Regions from separate parts of the Streptomyces lusitanus genome, predicted to be linked through region 1. Evidence: predicted binding sites of a transcription regulator. Region 1 holds the regulator's gene; each other region holds the start of a gene.
What was found. Region 1 encodes HrcA, which represses chaperone genes, less so after heat shock. Its sites were predicted from a motif close to TTNGCACTCNGNNNNNCNGAGTGCNAA; they were not measured.
Positions count from the first base shown of each region.

Region 2: the regulator HrcA is predicted to act here: its motif matches at 2,520-2,546, upstream of groL (chaperonin GroEL).
Region 3: the regulator HrcA is predicted to act here: its motif matches at 2,480-2,506, upstream of groES (co-chaperone GroES).

Region 1 covers NZ_JBHRWL010000011.1:50,302-55,576, forward strand. The annotation lists gene ACFOSY_RS18190 (DUF3097 domain-containing protein) at 1-642, opposite strand, end outside; gene ACFOSY_RS18195 (MBL fold metallo-hydrolase) at 677-1,405, opposite strand; gene hrcA (heat-inducible transcriptional repressor HrcA) at 1,568-2,584, shown strand; gene dnaJ (molecular chaperone DnaJ) at 2,585-3,724, shown strand; gene ACFOSY_RS18210 (nitronate monooxygenase) at 4,062-5,135, shown strand; gene ACFOSY_RS18215 (16S rRNA (uracil(1498)-N(3))-methyltransferase) at 5,132-5,275, shown strand, end outside.
Region 2 covers NZ_JBHRWL010000001.1:134,874-140,148, forward strand. The annotation lists gene thrC (threonine synthase) at 1-1,299, shown strand, start outside; gene ACFOSY_RS00730 (ubiquitin-like small modifier protein 1) at 1,407-1,682, shown strand; gene ACFOSY_RS00735 (cold-shock protein) at 2,113-2,316, shown strand; gene groL (chaperonin GroEL) at 2,711-4,333, shown strand; gene ACFOSY_RS00745 (NADH:flavin oxidoreductase) at 4,566-5,275, shown strand, end outside.
Region 3 covers NZ_JBHRWL010000002.1:49,267-54,541, forward strand. The annotation lists gene ACFOSY_RS01705 (THUMP-like domain-containing protein) at 1-298, opposite strand, end outside; gene ACFOSY_RS01710 (polysaccharide deacetylase family protein) at 422-1,309, shown strand; partial or broken gene ACFOSY_RS01715 (polysaccharide deacetylase family protein) at 1,306-2,034, shown strand; gene groES (co-chaperone GroES) at 2,653-2,961, shown strand; gene groL (chaperonin GroEL) at 3,124-4,752, shown strand; gene ACFOSY_RS01730 (hypothetical protein) at 4,964-5,275, shown strand, end outside.

The sequences.
Region 1 (5,275 bases):
CCCCCGCGGCACCCGCGGCCATGCCTCGATCCCCACCGACGCCGGCTTCACGGCCTCCCAGACGTCGATGTACGGATGCCCGACCACCAACGCGTGCTCGCTCGTCACCGCCTGCGCGATCCGCCACTCCTTGGTGCCCGGCACCAGGTGGTCCACCAGCACGCCCAGCCGCGCGTCCGGCCCGGGCGCGAAGGACTCCACGATCGACGGGAGGTCGTCCACGCCCTCCAGGTACTCCACCACCACGCCCTCGACGCGCAGGTCGTCGCCCCACACCTTCTCGACCAGCTCGGCGTCGTGCCGGCCCTCGACGTAGATGCGCCCCGCGCGGGCGACCCGGGCCCGCGCGCCGGGGACGGCGACCGAGCCGGACGCCGTGCGGGCGGGGCGGGCCGGGCCCGAGGAGGGGCGGACCAGTGTGACCACGCGGCCCTCCAGCAGGAATCCGCGCGGCTCCAGCGGGAACACCCGGTGCTTGCCGAAGCGGTCCTCCAGGGTCACCGTGCCGGCCTCGCAGCGGATCACGGCGCCGCAGAAACCGGTGCCGGGCTCCTCCACCACGAGGCCCGGCTCGGCCGCCACCTCGGGGACGGACTGCGGCTTCTTCCACGGAGGGGTCAGATCGGCGGAGTACTGGCGCATTCTGCCGACGATACGAGGAACGCGCCCGCGGTGATCACTCCGACACGCCGAACCGGGCGGCCAGCGCGTCCCGTTGGGCCCGTACGAACGCCGCGTCGACCACCGCGCCGTGACCGGGGACGTACACCGCGTCCTCGCCGCCCAGCCGCAGCAGCCGGTCCAGCGCGTCCGGCCAGCGGGACGGCACGGCGTCCGGGCCCGCCTGCGGATCGTCCGACTCCTCGACCAGGTCGCCGCAGAACACCACCTCCGGGTCGCCGGGCACCAGCACCACCAGGTCGTACGCGGTGTGGCCCGGACCCACGTTGGCCAGCAGCACCTGGCGGCCGCCGCCCAGGTCCAGCGTCCACTCGCCCGACACCGCGTGCCGGGGCGGGGCCAGCGCCGCCACGGCCTCGTCGGCCGCCGCCGGGTCGAGACCCCAGCGCACCGCGTCCGCGCGCAGTTCCTCCCGCCCCCGCCCGGCGAGCGCCATGTCCAGGCCGACCGCGCCGTACACCTCCGCGCCCGCGAACGCCGGCGCCCCGAGGATGTGGTCGAAGTGGGGATGGGTGAGCGCGAGATGCGTCACACGGCGGCCGGTCAGCTCCCGCGCCTCGGTCCGCAACCGCGCGCCCTCGGCCAGCCCGGAGCCCGCGTCGACGGCCAGGACGCCGTCCGCGCCCACCACGAGCCCCGCCGTGCAGTCCCACCCCGGCAGCCGGCGCCGGCCCACCCCCGGCGCCAGTTGCTCCCATCCCGACTCTTCCCAAGTCACGGTCATGACCGGGACGCTAGCGGGGACGACGGCGCCCGGCACCACGGCACGGACCGGCCTTGCCGACGGCGTACCCCCCGGCCGTACACTGGGCCGGGGAAGTCTGGCACTCGCGTGCGAAGAGTGCCAGGGTCGTTACCGGGCGGAAGACAGCTGGAGGTGTGCGCGATGCTCAGTGAACGCAGGCTCCAGGTGTTGCGCGCGATCGTCCAGGACTACGTGGGCACCGAGGAGCCCGTCGGCTCCAAGGCGCTCACCGAACGGCACAACCTCGGCGTCTCCCCGGCCACCGTGCGCAACGACATGGCGGCGCTGGAGGAGGAGGGCTTCATCGCCCAGCCGCACACCAGCGCCGGGCGCATCCCCACCGACAAGGGCTACCGGCTGTTCGTCGACAAGCTGGCCGGCGTCAAGCCGATGAGCCCGCCCGAGCGGCGGGCCATCCAGAACTTCCTCGAGGGCGCGGTCGACCTCGACGACGTCGTGGCCCGCACGGTGCGGCTGCTCGCGCAGCTCACCCGGCAGGTCGCCGTGGTGCAGTACCCCTCGCTGACCCGCTCGACGGTGCGGCACGTGGAGCTGCTGTCGCTCGCCCCGGCGCGGCTGATGCTGGTGCTGATCACCGACACCGGCCGGGTCGAGCAGCGCATGGTCGACTGCCCGGCCCCGTTCGGCGAGGCCTCCCTGGCCGACCTGCGGGCGCGGCTCAACAGCCGGGTCGCGGGCCGCCGGTTCGCCGATGTGCCGAGTCTGGTGGAGGACCTGCCGGAGGCCTTCGACACCGACGACCGCGGTACGGTCTCCACGGTGCTCTCCACTCTCCTGGAGACGCTCGTCGAGGAGAACGAGGAGCGGCTGATGATCGGCGGTACCGCCAACCTCACCCGCTTCGGCCACGACTTCCCCCTCACGATCCGGCCCGTCCTGGAGGCGCTGGAGGAGCAGGTCGTGCTCCTCAAGCTGCTCGGCGAGGCGAAGGATCCGGGTGTGACCGTACGGATCGGTCACGAGAACGCCCACGAAGGACTCAACTCCACGTCCGTCGTGTCGGTCGGCTACGGTTCGGGCGGCGAGGCTGTCGCCAAGCTCGGCGTGGTCGGACCGACCCGCATGGACTACCCCGGAACGATGGGAGCGGTACGCGCAGTGGCACGGTACGTCGGACAGATCCTGGCGGAGTCATAGGTGGCCACGGACTACTACGCCGTACTCGGCGTACGCCGCGACGCGTCGCAGGAAGAGATCAAGAAGGCCTTCCGGCGGCTCGCCCGCGAGCTGCATCCGGACGTCAATCCGGATCCGAAGACCCAGGAGCGGTTCAAGGAGATCAACGCCGCCTACGAGGTGCTGTCGGACCCGCAGAAGAAGCAGGTCTACGACCTCGGCGGCGACCCCCTCTCGCAGTCCGGCGGCGCCGGCGGCGCGGGCGGCTTCGGGGCCGGGGGCTTCGGCAACTTCTCCGACATCATGGACGCGTTCTTCGGCACGGCGTCGCAGCGCGGACCGCGCTCGCGCACCCGCCGCGGCCAGGACGCCATGATCCGCATCGAGGTGGAGCTGGACGAGGCCGCGTTCGGCACGACCAAGGACATCCAGGTCGACACGGCGGTCGTCTGCACCACGTGCAGCGGCGAGGGCGCCGCGCCCGGCACGACCGCGCAGACCTGCGACATGTGCCGCGGCCGCGGTGAGGTCTCGCAGGTCACCCGGTCCTTCCTGGGCCAGGTCATGACCTCGCGCCCCTGCCCGCAGTGCCAGGGCTTCGGCACGGTCGTGCCCACGCCCTGCCCGGAGTGCGCGGGCGACGGCCGGGTGCGCTCCCGGCGCACGCTCACCGTCAAGATCCCGGCCGGTGTCGACAACGGCACGCGCATCCAGCTGGCCGGCGAGGGCGAGGTCGGCCCCGGCGGCGGTCCCGCCGGCGACCTGTACGTGGAGATCCACGAACTGCCCCACCCGATGTTCCAGCGGCGCGGGGACGACCTGCACTGCACGGTCACCCTCCCGATGACCGCGGCGGCGCTCGGCACCAAGGTGCCGCTGGAGACGCTGGACGGCATGGAGGAGGTCGACATCCGGCCCGGCACCCAGTCCGGGCAGTCGATCCCGCTGCACGGCCGGGGCGTCACCCACCTGCGCGGCGGCGGCCGGGGCGACCTCGTCGTCCACGTCGAGGTGCAGACCCCGACCAAGCTGGACCCGGAGCAGGAACGCCTGCTCCGCGAGCTGGCCAAGCTCCGCGGCGAGGAACGGCCCACGGGGCAGTTCCAGCCGGGGCAGCAGGGGTTGTTCTCGCGGTTGAAGGACGCGTTCAACGGGCGGTGAGGGGTGCCTGCCGGGCGCTGGGTGTTGCTGCTGGGGGTCCGGGGGTCGTCCCCCGGGTGGGCACAGTCGGCCGGGGCAGCAGGGGCTGTTCTCGCGGTTGAAGGACGCGTTCAACGGGCGGTGAGGGGTGCCTGCCGGGCGCCGGGTGTTGCTGCTGGGGGTCCGGGGGTCGTCCCCCGGGTGGGTACAGTCGGCCGGGGCAGCAGGGGCTGTTCTCGCGGTTGAAGGACGCGTTCAACGGGCGGTGAGGGGTGCTCGCCGGGCCCGGCGAAAAGTGGCTTATGCCAAGGGGAAGGGCCAATTCGGAGTTGGTCGGGGGACGTGACAACATGCGGTCATGTCCTCCGTACTGACCGATCTCTTCCCGCACCCGATCGTGCAGGCGCCCATGGCGGGCGGCGTCTCGGTGCCGCAGCTCGCCGCCGCCGTGTCCGACGCGGGCGGGCTCGGTTTCCTGGCCGCCGGGTACAAGACCGCGGACGGGATGTACCAGGAGATCAAGCAGCTGCGGGGACTCACCTCCCGCCCCTTCGGCGTCAACCTCTTCCTTCCCCAGCCGGAGACCGCCGACCCGGCCGCCGTCGACGTCTACGCCCACCAGCTGGCCGGCGAGGCCTCCTGGTACGAGACCGAGCTGGGCGACCCCGACAGCGGCCGCGACGACGGCTACGACGCCAAGCTCGCCGTGCTGCTCGACAACCCCGTGCCGGTCGTGTCGTTCCACTTCGGCGTGCCCGCCCGCGAGGTGATCGACTCGCTGCACCGCGTCGGCACCCTCACCTTCGTCACCGCCACGACCGCCGAGGAGGCCCGCGCCGTGGAACGGGCCGGCGCGGACGTGGTGATCGCCCAGGGTGTGGAGGCCGGAGGACACCAGGGCACCCACCGGGACCTCCCCGAGACGGACGGCGGCGGCGTCGGACTGCTGTCCCTGGTCGCCCAGGTCCGCGAGTCCGTCGGCATCCCGGTCGTCGCCGCCGGCGGCATCATGCGCGGCGGCCAGATCGCCGCCGTGTGCGCGGCCGGCGCGAGCGCGGCCCAGCTCGGCACCGCCTTCGTCGCCGCCCACGAGTCCGGCGCGCACGCCCTCCACAAACAGGCCCTGACCAGCCCCCTCCACCCCCGCACCGAGCTGACCCGCGCCTTCACCGGCCGCCCGGCGCGCGCCCTGGTCAACCGCTTCCTGCGCGAGCACGGCCCGTACGCCCCCGCCGCCTACCCGGAGGTGCACCACCTCACCGCGCCGCTGCGCAAGGCCGCCGCCAAGGCGGGGGACGCGCAGGGGCTCGCGATGTGGGCGGGGCAGGGCCACCGGATGGCCCGCGAACTGCCCGCCGGCCAGCTGGTGGAGGTCCTGATGGCCGAACTGGCCGCCGCCCGGACAGCGTTGTCGGCCGGAGGTGCCCGATGACCGCCCCCGTCTTCGTCGTCGACCACTTCGACACCCACGGCACCGGCCGCCACGTCCTCGACGGGCCCGAGGGCCGGCACGCCGTCGCCGTGAAGCGGCTGCGGGCCGGCGAGGAGGTCGTCCTCACCGACGGCGCGGGC
Region 2 (5,275 bases), on a different contig from region 1:
GTGCAGACCGCTGCAAGCACCACCGACAGCACCACCGACACCGCGAACTCCGTCGACCTGGGTCCGGCCGCCGCGCTGTCCTGCCGCGAGTGCGGCCACCGTGTGCCCCTCGGCCCCGTCTTCGCCTGCGAGGAGTGTTTCGGCCCGCTGGAGATCGCCTACGACTTCTCCGGGTACGACACCGAAGAGCTCCGCAAGCGCATCGAGGCGGGTCCCGCGAACATCTGGCGCTACGCGCCCCTGCTGCCCGTCCCGGCCGACGTGGCCGACAAGCCGAACATCAACCCCGGCTGGACCAAGCTCGTCCACGCCGACAACCTCGCCCGTGAACTGGGCGTCGACGCCGGCAAGCTGTTCGTCAAGGACGACTCCGGCAACCCCACGCACTCCTTCAAGGACCGGGTCGTCGCCCAGGCCCTGGAGGCCGCGCGCGCCTTCGGCTTCACCACCCTGTCCTGCTCCTCCACCGGCAACCTGGCCGGCGCGGTCGGCGCCGCCGCCGCCCGGGCCGGCTTCCGCTCCTGCGTGTTCATCCCGCACGACCTGGAGCAGGGCAAGATCGTCATGGCCGCCGTCTACGGCGGCGAGCTCGTCGGCATCGAGGGCAACTACGACGACGTGAACCGCTTCTGCTCCGAGCTGATCGGCGACCCGGCCGGCGAGGGCTGGGGCTTCGTCAACGTCAACCTGCGGCCGTACTACGCCGAGGGCTCCAAGACCCTCGCGTACGAGATCTGCGAGCAGCTCGGCTGGCGTCTTCCCGACCAGCTGGTCGTCCCGATCGCCTCCGGCTCCCAGCTCACGAAGATCGACAAGGGGCTCCAGGAGCTGATCAAGCTCGGGCTCGTCGAGGACAGGCCGTACAAGATCTTCGGCGCCCAGGCCGAGGGGTGCTCGCCGGTGTCCACCGCCTTCAAGGCCGGGCACGACGTGGTCCGCCCGCAGAAGCCGGACACGATCGCCAAGTCGCTGGCGATCGGGAACCCGGCGGACGGGCCGTACGTGCTGGACATCGCCCGGCGGACCGGTGGGGCGGTGGAGGACGTCACGGACGCGCAGGTGGTCGAGGCGATCAAGTTGCTGGCGCGGACGGAGGGGATCTTCGCGGAGACCGCGGGTGGGGTCACGGTCGGCGTGACGAAGAAACTGATCGAGGACGGGGTGCTGGATCCGTCCCTCACGACCGTGGTGCTCAACACCGGGGACGGGCTCAAGACGTTGGACGCGGTGGCGGGGACCGGGTTGACCGCGACGATCCGTCCCAGCCTGGAGTCTTTCCGGGAAGCCGGGCTTGTCTGAGTCGTTCGTCCGCGGGCCGGTGGGGGTTGTTCGCGCCCACGCGGCGGTAGCCGCAAATCGAACACCGCCCCGCGCCCCTGGGGTTGTCACCTGACCGGAGGTTCAAAGTGAGCGTTACCGTTCGTATCCCTACCATTCTGCGCACCTACACCGGTGGCAAGGCCGAGGTCACCGCCGAGGGGGCCACCCTCGGCGAGGTCATCCAGGACCTGGAGAAGAACCACACCGGCATCGCCGCCCGTGTCCTGGACGACCAGGGCAAGCTGCGCCGGTTCGTCAACGTCTACGTCAACGACGACGACGTGCGCTTCGAGCAGGGGCTGGAGACGGCCACCCCGGCGGGTGCCGGCGTCTCGATCATTCCGGCGGTCGCCGGCGGCTGATCATTACCTTCGGTAATGACCGTTACCGAGCGTTTACGGCGTTGCCCCCTCCGTGAGAGATGCGGAGGGGGCAATTCCATGGGGTTGAGCGCGGTAGAGTTGGGGAACGCGCTCCTGATCCTTGAATCAGGAACTGTGAATTCCTGCCGCGGACCCGACTGGATGTAGCCAAAGTGCGGGCTTCTTTCGCGGCTTTTGTCTTCTTTGCCCGGCCCGACTTGCCCTGAATTCTGGCGAATTTTTGCCACATTCCGGATCGCTGGCGTCCAGATTTCTCGTCCGATTGACCTGTTGCAGACGGCAGTTGGACAGATACATTCAGCCGCGGTCGACGCGTTCCGGCGCACGCCCCCAACCGTTGGGGGGTGAGGTCTGACCCGGGTCCGCGAAGTGTGGATCTGTGCAAGGGCCAGTAATAGGGGAGTTAGGCATGGCTCAGGGCACCGTCAAGTGGTTCAACGCGGAGAAGGGGTACGGCTTCATCGCGGTCGACGGTGGTGCGGATGTTTTCGTCCACTACAGCGCGATCCAGATGGACGGCTACCGCACCCTTGAAGAGGGCCAGCGGGTCGAGTTCGAGATCTCGCAGGGTCAGAAGGGCCCGCAGGCCGACATGGTTCGCGTCACCGCCTGAACGCGCTACCAGCAGCACGCGACATCTTCTGCCGGCGACAGGGCCCGCACCTTCCGGGGTGCGGGCCCTTCGTCATGCCGCCAGGCGCACGCGCCGTGCGCGCCGTGTTCGCCCCCGGCTGAGCGCGGGCGCGAACCCTTGGCGCGTCTGGCCCGTACGGCCTTGCGAGCCTCTTCTGTCGTGGCGCCGCTCCGTGGGTGTGCCTTGCACTCTCGGGGGTCGAGTGCTAATCATTGGCGTTAGCACTCTGAAGGTGAGAGTGACAACGAAGGACCGGGTCGGTGAGGCCCGCCAGGCCGGGTGGGGCAAGGAACCACACGGCGGGCGAGCCGTCCGTCGCGGGCGCGGGCGCGGTCCGAAGGAATCACCCCCAGTCCTGGAGGGACCACTTCACATGGCCAAGATCATCGCGTTCGACGAGGAGGCGCGGCGCGGCCTCGAGCGCGGCATGAACCAGCTCGCGGACGCCGTGAAGGTGACGCTCGGCCCCAAGGGCCGCAACGTCGTCCTCGAGAAGAAGTGGGGCGCCCCCACGATCACCAACGACGGTGTCTCCATCGCCAAGGAGATCGAGCTCGAGGACCCGTACGAGAAGATCGGCGCCGAGCTGGTCAAGGAAGTCGCCAAGAAGACGGACGACGTCGCCGGTGACGGTACGACCACCGCGACCGTTCTCGCCCAGGCCCTGGTCAAGGAGGGCCTGCGCAACGTCGCCGCCGGCGCCAACCCGATGGCCCTGAAGCGCGGTATCGAGAAGGCCGTCGAGGCCGTCTCCGCCGCCCTGCTCGAGCAGGCCAAGGACGTCGAGACCAAGGAGCAGATTGCCTCCACGGCCTCCATCTCCGCCGCCGACGTCCAGATCGGCGAGCTCATCGCCGAGGCCATGGACAAGGTCGGCAAGGAAGGCGTCATCACCGTCGAGGAGTCCCAGACCTTCGGTCTGGAGCTGGAGCTCACCGAGGGTATGCGCTTCGACAAGGGCTACATCTCGGCGTACTTCGCCACCGACATGGAGCGTATGGAGGCCGTCCTCGACGACCCGTACATCCTGATCGCCAACTCCAAGATCTCCAACGTCAAGGACCTGCTCCCGCTCCTGGAGAAGGTCATGCAGTCGGGCAAGCCGCTGCTGATCATCGCCGAGGACGTCGAGGGCGAGGCCCTGTCGACCCTGGTGGTCAACAAGATCCGCGGCACCTTCAAGTCCGTCGCCGTCAAGGCCCCGGGCTTCGGCGACCGCCGCAAGGCCATGCTCGGCGACATCGCCATCCTCACGGGCGGCGAGGTCATCTCCGAGGAGGTCGGCCTCAAGCTGGAGAACGCCACCCTCGACCTGCTGGGCAAGGCCCGCAAGGTGGTCATCACCAAGGACGAGACCACCATCGTGGACGGCGCCGGCTCCGCCGACCAGGTCCAGGGCCGCGTGAACCAGATCCGCGCCGAGATCGAGAACAGCGACTCGGACTACGACCGCGAGAAGCTGCAGGAGCGCCTGGCGAAGCTCGCCGGCGGTGTGGCCGTCATCAAGGCCGGCGCCGCCACCGAGGTGGAGCTCAAGGAGCGCAAGCACCGCATCGAGGACGCCGTGCGCAACGCCAAGGCGGCCGTCGAGGAGGGCATCGTCGCCGGTGGTGGCGTGGCCCTGCTCCAGGCCTCCCAGGTGTTCGAGAAGCTGGAGCTCGAGGGTGACGAGGCGACCGGCGCCCAGGCCGTGAAGCTCGCGCTCGAGGCCCCGCTGAAGCAGATCGCCGTGAACGCCGGCCTCGAGGGCGGTGTCGTGGTGGAGAAGGTGCGCAACCTGACCCCGGGCCACGGCCTGAACGCCGCGACCGGCGAGTACGTCGACCTGGTCAAGGAAGGCATCATCGACCCGGCCAAGGTGACGCGCTCCGCGCTGCAGAACGCCGCGTCGATCGCCGCGCTGTTCCTCACCACCGAGGCCGTCATCGCCGACAAGCCGGAGAAGGCCGCGGCCCCGGCCGGCGGCGGCATGCCGGGCGGTGACATGGACTTCTGAGCCTGATCCGTCAGGTTCGGACCCGTCCGAGGTCCGGAGGGCGGCACTCCCCGCACAGGGGGTGCCGCCCTTCGGCGTGTCCGGGTGCGCGCCGCGGGGAGTGACGGGCGTCACGGGTGTCGGCGGGGGAGCGACGGAATGCCTGCCTCCTCACGCGGGTTCGACGAAGAGTGCGATCCATGCACGTACACATACCGTCGAGTATCCCGAGTATCCCCGAGGAGTCCCCCTGATGACCGTCGCCGCCTCCGAGGCCACCGGACGTGCCGCCGAGATCCTGGCCCGGCCCGTCGCCCTGAACGGGCTGACCGTGCCCAACCGCATCGTCATGGCGCCCATGACCCGCCAGTTCTCGCCGGGCGGCGTGCCGGGGGAGGACGTCGCGTCGTACTACGCCCGCCGGGCCGCCGCCGGGGTCGGACTGATCGTCACCGAGGGCACCTACGTCGGCCACCCGTCCGCCGGCATCAGTGACCGCGTCCCCCGGTTCCACGGGGAGGAGCAGCTGGCCGGCTGGGCGAAGGTCGCGGAGGCGGTGCACGCCGCCGGGGGCCGCATCTTCCCGCAGCTGTGGCACGTCGGCATGGTCCGGCAGCAGGGGAAGCCGCCGTTCCCGGAGGCGCTGGCGGTCGGCCCGTCGGGGCTGCGCCTGGACGGCACCGAGGGCGGCAAGGCGATGACCCAGTCCGACATCGACGACGTCGTGGCCGCGTTCGCCAGCGCGGCGGCCGACGCCGAGCGCATCGGCTTCGACGGCGTGGAGCTGCACGGCGCCCACGGCTACCTCATCGACCAGTTCTTGTGGGCGGGCACCAACCGCCGCACCGACGCCTACGGCGGCGACCCGGTGGCCCGCACCCGGTTCGCGGTCGAGATCGTGCAGGCGGTGCGCTCGGCCGTGTCGCCCGGGTTCCCGGTCGTCTTCCGGTTCTCGCAGTGGAA
Region 3 (5,275 bases), on a different contig from region 1:
CGACCGACCCTACGCCCGCCGCCCGCAGCCGCTCCGCCCGGTACGCGGCGACGCTGCGCCGCGTCGACTGCTCGACCCCGTTCGGCGTGAAGAACATCCGCGCCGCGTCCTCCACGCCGAACTTCGCCACCGCACGCTGCCGCAGCCGCGCCTGGCCGAGGGCCGCCGACACCAGGTCGGCGGGGTGGTCGCGGCGCAGCCGGGTCGCGACGGCGAGTTCGTGCGCGGGGTCGGTGTCGCGCACCTCGTCGAGGAGGGCGCGGCCTTCGGGGGTGAGGAGCGGGGCGAGGTCGTTCACCGGGTCATTGTGGGCCAGTCGGTGGACCGTGCGCCTCCGGCCGCGGTGTCGGGCCGGGCGGGGGCCGGGCGGCTGGGAGGATCCGGCCCCATGCGAGTAGTAGGACAAAACGATAAGAAGCGGATGCGGCGCCTGAGGACGCGGACCGGTCTCGCGGCGCTCGCGCTCGCCGTCCTCGCCTCGGGCTGCGGCAAGGACAGCGACACGGTCGAACCCGCCGGCGGCCAGCCCCTCCAGGCGCCCCCGGCCCGGGCCCTCGACTCCTACGCCGACAAACTGCGCGCCGCCCAGGCCGCACGGGCCGCCGCGGCGAAACGGTGGGGGCTGAAGAAGGTCCCGCTGGCCGCGCCGCCGCCCCCGGCGAAGAAGCCGCGCATCACCACCCGCGACGGCTTCGAGGTCGACGGACACGAACGGCTGGACCTCCCGCCGGTCTTCACCACCGTCCCGGTGAAGGAGAAGGTCGTCTTCCTCACCATCGACGACGGCGCCGAGAAGGACCCCGAGTTCCTGCGGATGATGACCGAACTGAAGGTCCCGTACAGCGCGTTCCTCAGCGACTACCTCGTCGAGGAGGACTACGGCTACTTCAAGGACATGCAGAAGCGGGGCGTGGCCCTGCACAACCACACCCTCCACCACCCCTACCTGCCGGCCCTCTCCCGCACCAAGCAGAAGCGCGAGATCTGCGGCATGCAGGACGTCATCGAGAAGCGCTACGGCACCCGCCCGGTCCTCTTCCGCCCGCCCTACGGCAACTACGACAGGACGACCCTGCGCGCCGCCAAGAGCTGCGGCATCACGCACGTCCCGCTGTGGAACGCCGAGGTCTTCGTCGACCACTGGGAGTACCGCGAGTGGGACCGGGAGATCCACCCCGGCGACATCGTGCTCTCCCACTTCCGCGGCCGGGACGACTGGGACGGAACCATGCGGGACATGGTCCGCCGCTTCCTCGACAAGGTCACGGCCGAGGGGTACGCCGTGGCCCGGCTGGAGGACTACCTGTGAGGCGGCGGCGCGGGACGACCCTTCCGGCCGTCCCGGCGGTCCTCGCCCTGCTCGCCGCGACCGCCGGGTGCGCGGGCGCGGCCGGCGCGGGAGACGTGTCCTCCCGCGCCGGGGGGACGGCGACCGCCGTCGCCCCGGCGCCGCTCCCGCCGGTCGTCGACCACGTCACCACCGACGACCCCGTCGTCTTCCTCACCTACGACGACGGCGCCGAACGCGACCCCCGCTTCATCGACCTGGTGCGCGAACGCAGGCTGCCGGTCGGCATGTTCCTCACCGACAGCGTGACGGGCCCCGGCTACGGCCACTTCGCCCGCCTCCGCGCGGTCGGCGCCACCCTCCAGAACCACACCCTCGACCACCCGGCCCTGCCCGGCCTGCCCCTCGCCGCGCAGCGCGCGCAGATCTGCGGCCAGCAGCGCAAACTCGCCGCCCGTTTCGGCGTCCGCCCCCGCCTCTTCCGCCCGCCCTACGGCCGGTACGACACCGGCACCCTCCGCGCCGCCGCCGAGTGCGGCATCGCCGCGGTGGTCCTGTGGCGCGTGACCCTGGAACCCGACGGCCACCTCACCTACCGCCACGGCCCCCACCACCTGATCCCCGGCGACATCATCGCCGTCCCCTCGGGCGAGGCCCCGCCCTTGAGTTTGGCGGAGCGTACGGTGCGGCTGCTGCGGGAGCTGGAGAAGCGGGGGCTGGAGGTGGGACGCCTCGAGGACCACGTGGGCAGGCATCCGAGCCCGGCGGCCTCCACCTCGCCGGCTGCTTCGGGCCGGTCCGGGGCCGCTTCCGCCTCGTTGGCTGCTTCGGGCTGGTCTGGGGCCGCTTCCGCCTCGTTGGCTGCTTCGGGCTGGTCTGGGGCCGCTTCCGCCTCGTCGGCTGCTTCGGGCCGGTCTGGGGCCACCCCCACCTCGTTGGCTGCTTCCGGCCGGTCCGGGGCCACTTCCGCCTCGTTGGCTGCTTCGGGCCGGTCCGGGGCTACCCCCGCCTCGTCGGCTGCTTCGGGCCCGTCCAGGGTCACTTCCAGCCCGTCCGGCGTTTGAGGACGAGGCCCGGAGGGCCGATCGGGGGTCCGGGGGCGCAGCCCCCGGGGACGGCCACACCAACACGCGGCACCACACAACCCCGCGCCCGAAAAACACCCCCACCCCCCGACGCGCCGCACGGCAATTGGCACTCCGCTTGACCGAGTGCTAATCCCGGTCATAGTCTCGGGTCTGGCACTCCCCCCTGGAGAGTGCCAACAACGCGACGGGCAGGTCCGGCACCCGCGACGACGGATCGACCTGGTCGCCACCTCAGACAGTTAACCCCGTGAGATCTCCGAAGGGGGAGGTCGGATCGTGACGACCGCCAGCTCCAAGGTTGCCATCAAGCCGCTCGAGGACCGCATCGTGGTCCAGCCGCTCGACGCCGAGCAGACCACGGCTTCGGGCCTGGTCATTCCGGACACCGCGAAGGAGAAGCCCCAGGAGGGCGTCGTCCTGGCCATCGGTCCGGGCCGCTTCGAGGACGGCAAGCGCGTCGAGCTCGACGTGAAGGTCGGCGACGTCGTTCTGTACAGCAAGTACGGCGGCACCGAGGTCAAGTACAACGGCGAGGAGTACCTCGTCCTCTCGGCCCGCGACGTCCTCGCGATCGTCGAGAAGTAGTCGAGAAGTAGAGGGGACCCCGGGGCCCGCCCCGGAGACCCCGGCCTCGTAGCAAGTACTTCTGCTCGAACACTGCGCCCCTGGCCCCAGCATCCGACAAGGAGCCGGGCGGCCCAGGGGCGCAGTGATTTCATCTAGATTTCCGAGAGGGCTCCCGCTGCCATGGCGAAGATCCTGAAGTTCGACGAGGACGCCCGTCGCGCCCTCGAGCGCGGCGTCAACAAGCTTGCCGACACGGTCAAGGTGACGATCGGCCCCAAGGGCCGCAACGTCGTCATCGACAAGAAGTTCGGCGCCCCCACCATCACCAACGACGGTGTCACGATCGCCCGCGAGGTGGAGATCGAGGACCCGTACGAGAACCTCGGCGCGCAGCTGGTGAAGGAGGTGGCGACCAAGACCAACGACATCGCGGGTGACGGCACCACCACCGCCACCGTGCTGGCCCAGGCGCTGGTCCGCGAGGGCCTGAAGAACGTCGCCGCCGGCGCCTCCCCGGCCGCCCTGAAGAAGGGCATCGACGCCGCGGTCGCCGCCGTCTCCGAGGACCTCCTCGCCACCGCGCGCCCGATCGACGAGAAGTCCGACATCGCCGCCGTGGCCGCGCTGTCCGCGCAGGACCAGCAGGTCGGCGAGCTCATCGCCGAGGCGATGGACAAGGTCGGCAAGGACGGTGTCATCACCGTCGAGGAGTCCAACACCTTCGGTCTCGAGCTGGACTTCACCGAGGGCATGGCCTTCGACAAGGGCTACCTGTCGCCGTACTTCGTGACGGACCAGGAGCGCATGGAGGCCGTCCTCGACGAGCCGCAGATCCTGATCACGCAGGGCAAGATCTCCGCCATCGCGGACCTGCTGCCGCTGCTGGAGAAGGTCATCCAGGCCAACGCCTCCAAGCCGCTGCTGATCATCGCCGAGGACGTCGAGGGCGAGGCCCTGTCGACCCTGGTGGTCAACAAGATCCGCGGCACCTTCAACGCCGTCGCCGTCAAGGCGCCCGGCTTCGGTGACCGCCGCAAGGCGATGCTCCAGGACATGGCGGTCCTCACCGGCGCCACGGTCGTCTCCGAGGAGGTCGGCCTCAAGCTCGACCAGGTCGGCCTGGACGTGCTCGGCTCCGCCCGCCGCGTCACCGTCACCAAGGACGACACCACGATCGTCGACGGCGCCGGCAAGAAGGAGGACGTGGAGGGCCGCGTCGGCCAGATCAAGGCCGAGATCGAGGCCACGGACTCCGACTGGGACCGCGAGAAGCTCCAGGAGCGCCTCGCGAAGCTGGCCGGCGGCGTGTGCGTGATCAAGGTCGGCGCCGCCACCGAGGTGGAGCTGAAGGAGAAGAAGCACCGTCTGGAGGACGCCATCTCCGCGACCCGCGCCGCGGTCGAGGAGGGCATCGTCTCCGGTGGTGGCTCCGCGCTGGTCCACGCCGTCAAGGTCCTCGAGGGCAACCTCGACAAGACCGGCGACGAGGCCACCGGTGTCTCCGTGGTCCGCAAGGCCGCCGTCGAGCCGCTGCGCTGGATCGCCGAGAACGCCGGCCTCGAGGGCTACGTCATCGTCTCCAAGGTCGCCGAGCTCGAGAAGGGCAACGGCTACAACGCCGCCACCGGCGAGTACGGCGACCTGATCAAGGCCGGCGTCATCGACCCGGTCAAGGTGACCCGCTCCGCCCTGGAGAACGCCGCCTCCATCGCCTCCCTGCTGCTCACGACCGAGACCCTGGTCGTCGAGAAGAAGGAAGAGGAAGAGCCGGCCGCCGCGGGTGGCCACGGCCACGGTCACGCCCACTGACGACCTGAGGTCGCCAGAGCCTGAGGCGTCTGAAGCGCCTAAAGCGCATGCAGCGCCTGCAGCGCTTGAAGCGAGGGCCCGGCGCCCCGTCCGCACGGACGGCGGCACCGGGCCCTCGCCGTACCCCGCGACGCTGTCCGTCGATCATGGAACCGCACCGCGCCCGTACGGACTCTCTACAGACGGCGGTCGAAGTGACAGGGGGACGGCGATGGACCAGGGCCTGGTGCTGTACGGGGAACACTCCCGCAACCCGCTCGCGCGCACGGTGCGTCTGACCGAGGACGCGCTGCGCCGCGGCGGGCGGACGACCCCGCTGGAGGAGCTGAACCTCGCCGCCATGGCGGAAGCGTTCCTGCGGGGCGCGTGGCTGGGCGGCGGAGGCGCCGAACGCCCCCTGGCGTACCTCCCCGAGGGCCCGGGCCTGGTCCCGGTCACCCGGGCGACCGGAAGCTGCGTCCCCCTGAAGGTGCGTCAGGCGGCGCCGTTCGCCCGCGCGCTGGGCGAGCTCGCGGTGCGCCGG